Regions from separate parts of the Actinoplanes derwentensis genome, predicted to be linked through region 1. Evidence: riboswitches for the same ligand, from Rfam matches in the RefSeq annotation. Region 1 holds a riboswitch; the other holds the start of a gene.
What was found. A riboswitch is a leader RNA that binds a small molecule or an ion and turns the genes downstream of it on or off. The one in region 1 is predicted to bind glycine.
Positions count from the first base shown of each region.

Region 2: linked by a shared signal. The riboswitch ahead of BLU81_RS05525 (L-serine ammonia-lyase) and the one ahead of gcvP (aminomethyl-transferring glycine dehydrogenase) in region 1 are both predicted to bind glycine.

Region 1 covers NZ_LT629758.1:2,112,617-2,116,022, forward strand. Annotated here, with positions in the region: gene BLU81_RS09665 (nucleotidyltransferase domain-containing protein) at 1-295, opposite strand, end outside; gene mgrA (L-glyceraldehyde 3-phosphate reductase) at 313-1,314, opposite strand; glycine riboswitch at 1,368-1,457, shown strand; gene gcvP (aminomethyl-transferring glycine dehydrogenase) at 1,534-3,406, shown strand, end outside.
Region 2 covers NZ_LT629758.1:1,250,433-1,253,838, forward strand. Annotated here, with positions in the region: gene BLU81_RS05515 (hypothetical protein) at 1-60, opposite strand, end outside; gene BLU81_RS05520 (hypothetical protein) at 226-1,173, opposite strand; glycine riboswitch at 1,477-1,572, shown strand; glycine riboswitch at 1,577-1,656, shown strand; gene BLU81_RS05525 (L-serine ammonia-lyase) at 1,698-3,008, shown strand; gene BLU81_RS05530 (S8 family serine peptidase) at 3,028-3,406, opposite strand, start outside.

The sequences.
Region 1 (3,406 bases):
CCAGCAGCAGCCGCCCGTCCTCGTCGACGGACTCGACGATCGGTGACCACAGCACTTCCAGGACCGTCGGGTTCGCCTGCAGAGCGAGCGCGCAGAACCGTTCGATCTCCCAGGAGAACTGCTCCTCGGCCGGCCCGTCCAGGTGGGTGGGCGGCTTGTCGAGGGTCCAGAAGGCGCGGGTCGGGGCCACGAACACACCCCGCCGGTCGTGGTCGGATCCGGGCCCGTGGAGACCATAGGCGCGGGAGCCGACCACGACCGCCAGGGCGGTGTGCCGTTCGACGAGGTCGATCATGAGACGGGAGGGTACGGCTACGCGTCCAGCAGCGTCGCGTCGATTTCGTCCAGGTCGCTCTGGTCGAGGGCCAGGTTGCCGAGCGCGGCGATGTTGTTCTCCAGCTGCTGCACGCTGGACGCGCCGATGATCAGGCTGGTCATCCGCTCGTCGCGCAGCGCCCAGACCAGGGCCAGCTGGGCGAGGGACTGGCCGCGCCGCTTGGCGATGTCGTTGAGCGTGTGCAGCCGGCCCAGGGTCTTGGTGTCCAGGGCGTCCTCGTTGAGGAACACGCTGGTGCGGATCCGCGAGTCGTCCGGGATGCCCCCGAGGTACCGGTCGGTGAGCAGGCCCTGCTGCAGCGGGCTGAACGCGATGCAGCCCGCGCCGGCCGTCTCCAGGGTGTCCAGCAGGTTGTCGTCCTCGATCCAGCGGTTCAGCATCGAGTAGGACGGCTGGTGGATCAGCAGCGGCGTGCCCAGTTCCCGCAGGATGCGGGCGGCCTCGGCGGCCTGCTCGCTGGAGTAGTTGCTGATGCCGACGTAGAGGGCCTTGCCGGAGCGGACGATCGCGTCGAGCGCGCCCATCGTCTCCTCCAGCGGCGTCTCCGGGTCGGGCCGGTGGTGGTAGAAAACGTCGACGTAGTCCAGGTCCATGCGCTTGAGGGACTGGTCCAGCGACGACACCAGGTACTTGCGGGAACCCCAGTCACCGTAGGGGCCGTCCCACATGGTGTAGCCGGCCTTCGTGGAGATGACGATCTCGTCGCGGTGCTGCTGGAAGTCGGCTTTCAGGATGCGGCCGAAGTTGGTCTCGGCACTGCCGGGCGGCGGCCCGTAGTTGTTGGCCAGGTCGAAGTGGGTGACCCCGAGGTCGAAGGCGCGGCGGACGATGTCGGCCTGACGGTCGCCGGGCCGGCCGTCGCCGAAGTTGTGCCAGAGGCCCAGGCTGATGGCGGGAAGTTTGAGGCCGCTGCGACCAGCACGCCGGTAGATCATTTCGGCGTAGCGGTCGGCGGCAGGGAAGTACGTCACAGGCACACCCTAGGACTCCCGATCATGGGCGTGTGCGCTGGTAGGTTGGTCCTGCCAGTAATACCCATGCGGGAGAGACCCTGTGCACAGGGCGCCGAAGGGGCAAATCCTCCCCGGAACCTCTCAGGCAAAAGGACCGCGGTGGCTAGGCGCTCTGAAGTGCCCGATTCTGGGTACGACAGAGGGGGAGGTTGTTCCTCGACCTTCTCACGCTTGGAGTCGCCCATGACGTCCTCCCCGTTCGTCTCCCGCCACATCGGCCCGGACAACGACGAGCAGGCCCAGATGCTCAAAGCCGTCGGGTACGGGTCGGTCGAGCAACTCATGGACGCGGCGATCCCGTCCACGATCCGCTTCGACGGTGTCCTCGACCTGCCGGCCGGGATCTCCGAAGAGCAGACGATCGCCGAGCTGCGTGCCATCGCCGACCGTAACGTGCTGGCCACCCCGATGATCGGGCTCGGCTACTACAACACGTTCACCCCGGCCGTGATCAAACGCAACGTCCTGGAGAACCCGGCCTGGTACACGGCGTACACCCCGTACCAGCCGGAGATCAGCCAGGGCCGCCTCGAGGCGCTGCTCAACTTCCAGACCATGGTCACCGACCTGACCGGTCTCACCACGGCGAACGCGTCGATGCTCGACGAGGCCACCGCGGTCGCCGAGGCGATGACCCTCGCGCGGCGTTCGTCCAAGAGCAAGAGCAGCGTGTACGCGGTGGACGCCGACACGTTCCCGCAGACCCTGTCGGTGCTGCGGACCCGGGCCGAACCGCTCGGGATCACCGTCACTATCGTCGACCTCGACGGCGGGGAACTGCCGGAGGACTACTTCGGGCTGCACCTGCAGTACCCGGGCGCGTCCGGCACCGTCCGGGACCACTCTGCCCTGGTGGAGGCCGCCCACGCCAAGGGTGCCCTGGTCACCGCCGCCGCCGACCTGCTCGCGCTGACGCTGCTGCGCGCGCCGGGCGAGATCGGCGTCGACATCGCCGCCGGCACCACCCAGCGTTTCGGGGTGCCGCTCGGCTTCGGTGGCCCGCACGCCGGCTACCTGGCGGTCCGCGCCGGCCTGGAGCGGTCACTGCCCGGCCGCCTGGTCGGTGTCTCCAAGGACGCCGACGGCGACCGTGCCTACCGCCTCGCCCTGCAGACCCGTGAGCAGCACATCCGCCGGGAGAAGGCGACCAGCAACATCTGCACCGCCCAGGTACTCCTCGCGGTGATGGCCGGTATGTACGCGGTCTACCACGGTCCCGCCGGTCTGAAAGCGATCGCCAAGCGGGTGCACGGGCACGCCCTGACCGTGGCCGGATCACTGTCGGCGGCCGGTGTTCCGCTCGCTGCGGACGCCTTCTTCGACACGGTGACCGCGATCGTTCCCGGTCGCGCCGCCGCCATCGTCGAAGCGGCCGCGTCCGCCGGCATCGATCTGTACCCGGTGGACGCGGACCGGGTGTCGATCTCCACCGACGAGACCACCACCGACGCGCACGTCGCCGCGGTCCTGGCCGCCTTCGGTGTCCCGGTCGCCGCTGCCGCCGAGTGCGGCGCCAAGCCGCTGGGCCGCACCACCGACTACCTGGTCCACCCGGTGTTCAACACCCACCACTCCGAGACGAGCATGCTGCGCTACCTGCGCAGACTCTCCGACCGGGACTACGCCCTGGACCGCGGCATGATCCCGCTGGGCTCGTGCACGATGAAGCTGAACGCCACCACCGAGATGGAAGCGGTGACCTGGCCGGAGTTCGCGAACATTCACCCGTTCGCGCCGTCGTCACAGACCCAGGGCTACGAGCACCTGGTCGCCCAGCTCGAAGCCTGGCTCGCCGAGATCACCGGCTACGACGCGGTCAGTGTCCAGCCGAACGCCGGTTCCCAGGGTGAACTGGCCGGTCTGCTCGCGATCCGCGGCTACCACCGCTCGCGTGGCGACGAACACCGTGACGTGTGCCTGATCCCGTCGTCGGCGCACGGCACCAACGCCGCCAGCGCGGTGATGGCCGGCATGCGGGTCGTCGTGGTCGCCTGCGACGCCGACGGCAACGTCGACCTGGCCGACCTGGACGCCAAGATCGCCAAGCACCGGGACA
Region 2 (3,406 bases), 860 kb from region 1:
GGCCCGGCACATCGCCTCCTGCTCACCCAGCAGCCGCAGGACCTCATCGACGCCCACCACGACATCTCCAGCTGACCGCCGGACCACACCGGACAGACCGACCGCTACCGCACCAAGCCACCCGTACCGGCGGACAAAAAGTCCGTCGCCAGCCCAACCCGTAGCTCACTCAAAAACGAACGCACCCCCTTGGGCTTGCGGGTCTGCAGGTCTGCAGGTCTGTGTCTAGTAGGTCTGCGGGCCCGCGTCGGCCTGGTCGTCGGGGGCGCCGTCGGTGGCCACCAGGGAGGAGACTGACGGCATGGCGATCAGGAGCATGGCGATCAGGTGCAGGATCGCGCCGATGGAGAAGACTGCGATGCCGGTCCAGGCGTAGCTCAGGGCTACGTCGTCGCCGCTCTCGTCGCCGACCGCGCCGACGCCCAGGCCGATCACCACGATCGCGGGCATCTGGGCCACCAGGATGAGCATGCCCGCGCCGTACACGATGGTCCGCAGGATCCACCGGCCGGTCAGGCGGGTCAGCACCGTGCCGCCGAGCAGCAGGATCTGCATCACGGCTACCACGCCGGCCACGATCGTCGCGTAGGTCAGGCTGGTGGCCAGGTGGCCGGCGTCGCCGGACGCGGACAGCTCCCGCGGGGCGAACGTCATCAGGACCGCGGTGATCAGGGCCGCGAACACCGCCACCGCGAGCAGTGCGGCGGCCGCGGTCAGCAGGCCCCGGCCGAGTGGCTCCCGGTCCTCGTGGCGCCGCCAGGCGAGGTAGGTGCGGGCCGGCGTCAGCATCCAGAGGAATGCGGTAATGATGATCGGCAATATGTACAGTGCCGACGAGATCAGGATCAATACGATCAACATGAACTCGATGCCGACGGTGTGACCCTCGCTGGTCATCTGCTGCCACGCACCGAACGCCATCGCACCCGACAACGCGACCGCGAGCGGGCCGAACGTCCACAGCACCGCCCGTCCGCCGGGTCTGCCGTTCGCGACCCGGACCGCCGCCAACCCGACCAGCGACGGTACTGAGAGGACCAGTCCGGAGACGGCCAGCAGGATGATCACCTCACCGGGGGCGCTGGGTTCGGCGCCGATCCGGGGCATGAAGGCCAGCACCCCGAGAAGCGCCAGGAAACCCATCCACTGCACGACCGCCCCGGCGAGCGCCATCCACGAGACCCACGGCGCAAACCGAACAGCCGCCGACTCACCGACTTCGTCAAACGCCTCACCGCCAGGCCCAGCGAACGGCTCGCCAGCGGGCGGGGCAAAAGATCCGGCCGCGGGGCTGGCAACCGGTCCGGCCGCAGGCCCGCCGGGCGCTGGGGTTAAAGGGCCGGCGGGAGGCTGGGTGTAGGGGCTGGGGGATGGTCCGGCCGGAGGGTCGGTGGGGGGATCGGTGGGGGAGCCGGGATGCGTGGCCGGGAACATGGACACAGGGTAGGGTCCGAGGCCACAACTGAAGAAGCCGCGACTGCCGCCGCGGGAGAGCCCCCGTGAGGCACACGGGGCGCCGAAGGAGCAACTTCTCCCTCAGAATCTCTCAGGCTCACGTACCGCAGTGGTCAGGCGACTCTGGAAAGTCAGCCGTGAGGCTGCGCCCAAGGTGCAAGCCGTGATTCACGGCGAAGCTCTCAGGCCCCCATGACAGAGCGAGGGAGACTCAACCGCTGTCTGTCGCGAAGGAGCCTTCCATGGCCGTGTCCGTTTTCGATCTGTTCTCTGTCGGAATCGGCCCGTCGAGTTCGCATACGGTCGGCCCGATGCGTGCGGGTGCCATGTTCGCCCGTCGACTCGATGGGCGGGTGGTGAAGGTCCGGGCGGAGTTGTTCGGTTCGCTGGGGGCTACCGGGCATGGGCACGGCACTCCGCGGGCGGTGCTGCTGGGGCTGATGGGGGAGGCCCCGGAGACCGTCGACACGAGTCTTGAACCGCTGGTCAAGGACTTCGAGGTCGACATGGTGCTGCACCGGCGGCGGTCGCTGCCCGAGCACCCCAACGGGATGATCTTCACGGCTTTCGGCGCTGACGGTGCCGAGTTGCTGAGCAAGACCTATTTCTCGGTCGGCGGCGGGTTCGTGACGGGCGATGTCACTGCGGCGGCGGTACGCCCGGAGCAGCAGCCCGTTCCGTTCCCGTTCCTCTCCGGTGACGAACTGCTGGCGCTGACCCGCTCGACGGGCCTGTCGATCTCCCGCCTGATGCTGGCCAACGAGGTCGCCCGGCGCGGCGACGGGACTGTTCGGGATGCTGAGCAGCAGGTCAAGGACGGGCTGCTGGACATCTGGCGGGTGATGGACGAGTGCGTGGACGCGGGGCTGGACGCTGAGGGCGTACTCCCGGGCGGGTTGAAGGTTCGTCGCCGGGCCGCCTCGACCGCCCGGCAGTTGCGGGTCGCGGGGGAACCGGCCGCGCACGCCATGGAGTGGCTGACCGTCTATGCGATGGCGGTCAACGAGCAGAACGCGGCGGGTGGCCGGGTGGTCACCGCGCCGACGAACGGCGCGGCCGGCATCATCCCGGCGGTGGTGCGGTACTACCTGGAGTTCGTGCCGGGCGCCGGACCGGAGGGGGTGGCGCGGTTCCTGTTGGCGGCGGGTGCGATCGGGCTGCTGTTCAAGGAGAACGCGTCGATCTCCGGTGCCGAGGTGGGCTGTCAGGGTGAGGTGGGTTCGGCGTGCGCGATGGCGGCGGCGGGGCTGGCCGAGGTGCTGGGCGGCACGCCGGAGCAGGTGGAGAACGCGGCCGAGATCGGGATGGAGCACAACCTGGGTCTGACCTGCGATCCGGTCGGTGGCCTGGTGCAGATCCCGTGCATCGAGCGCAACGGGATGGGCGCGGTGAAGGCGGTCACCGCGGCCCGGATGGCGTTGCGTGGCGACGGCCGGCACCATGTCTCCCTCGACAAGGTCATCAAGACCATGAAGGAGACGGGTGCCGACATGAAGATCAAGTACAAGGAGACGTCCCGGGGTGGTCTGGCCGTCAACGTCATCGAGTGCTGACGGCCGGACCACCACGGGGTCAGGCGGGTTCGAAACCGGCGATGTGCAGGGCGAACGCGCGAATCGAGCCGGTGTCGGCGCTGGCGTTGTCGACGAACTTGACGGACCACGTGCCGTCGACCGCGGAGGCCCGCAGGGTCGACAGCGGCACGTCGGGCCGCCAGGTGCCGGTGAACGGTGCGCTCGCCGACGTCACCGACGAGAACGGGGCCGCGGCTCCGTCGTCGAAGACGACCTGGCACAGGTTGTTGCCGCCGCCGCCGTCCCGGGCGAACAGGGTCGCCGCCCGGCCGTCGGGGGCGGTCAAGGTGGCGACCAGGTCGCCGGCCCACGAATGGTCGAGGCCGACGGTGGTGGCGCCGGTGACCGTGGAACATTCGGTGCCGTCGATGGAGAAG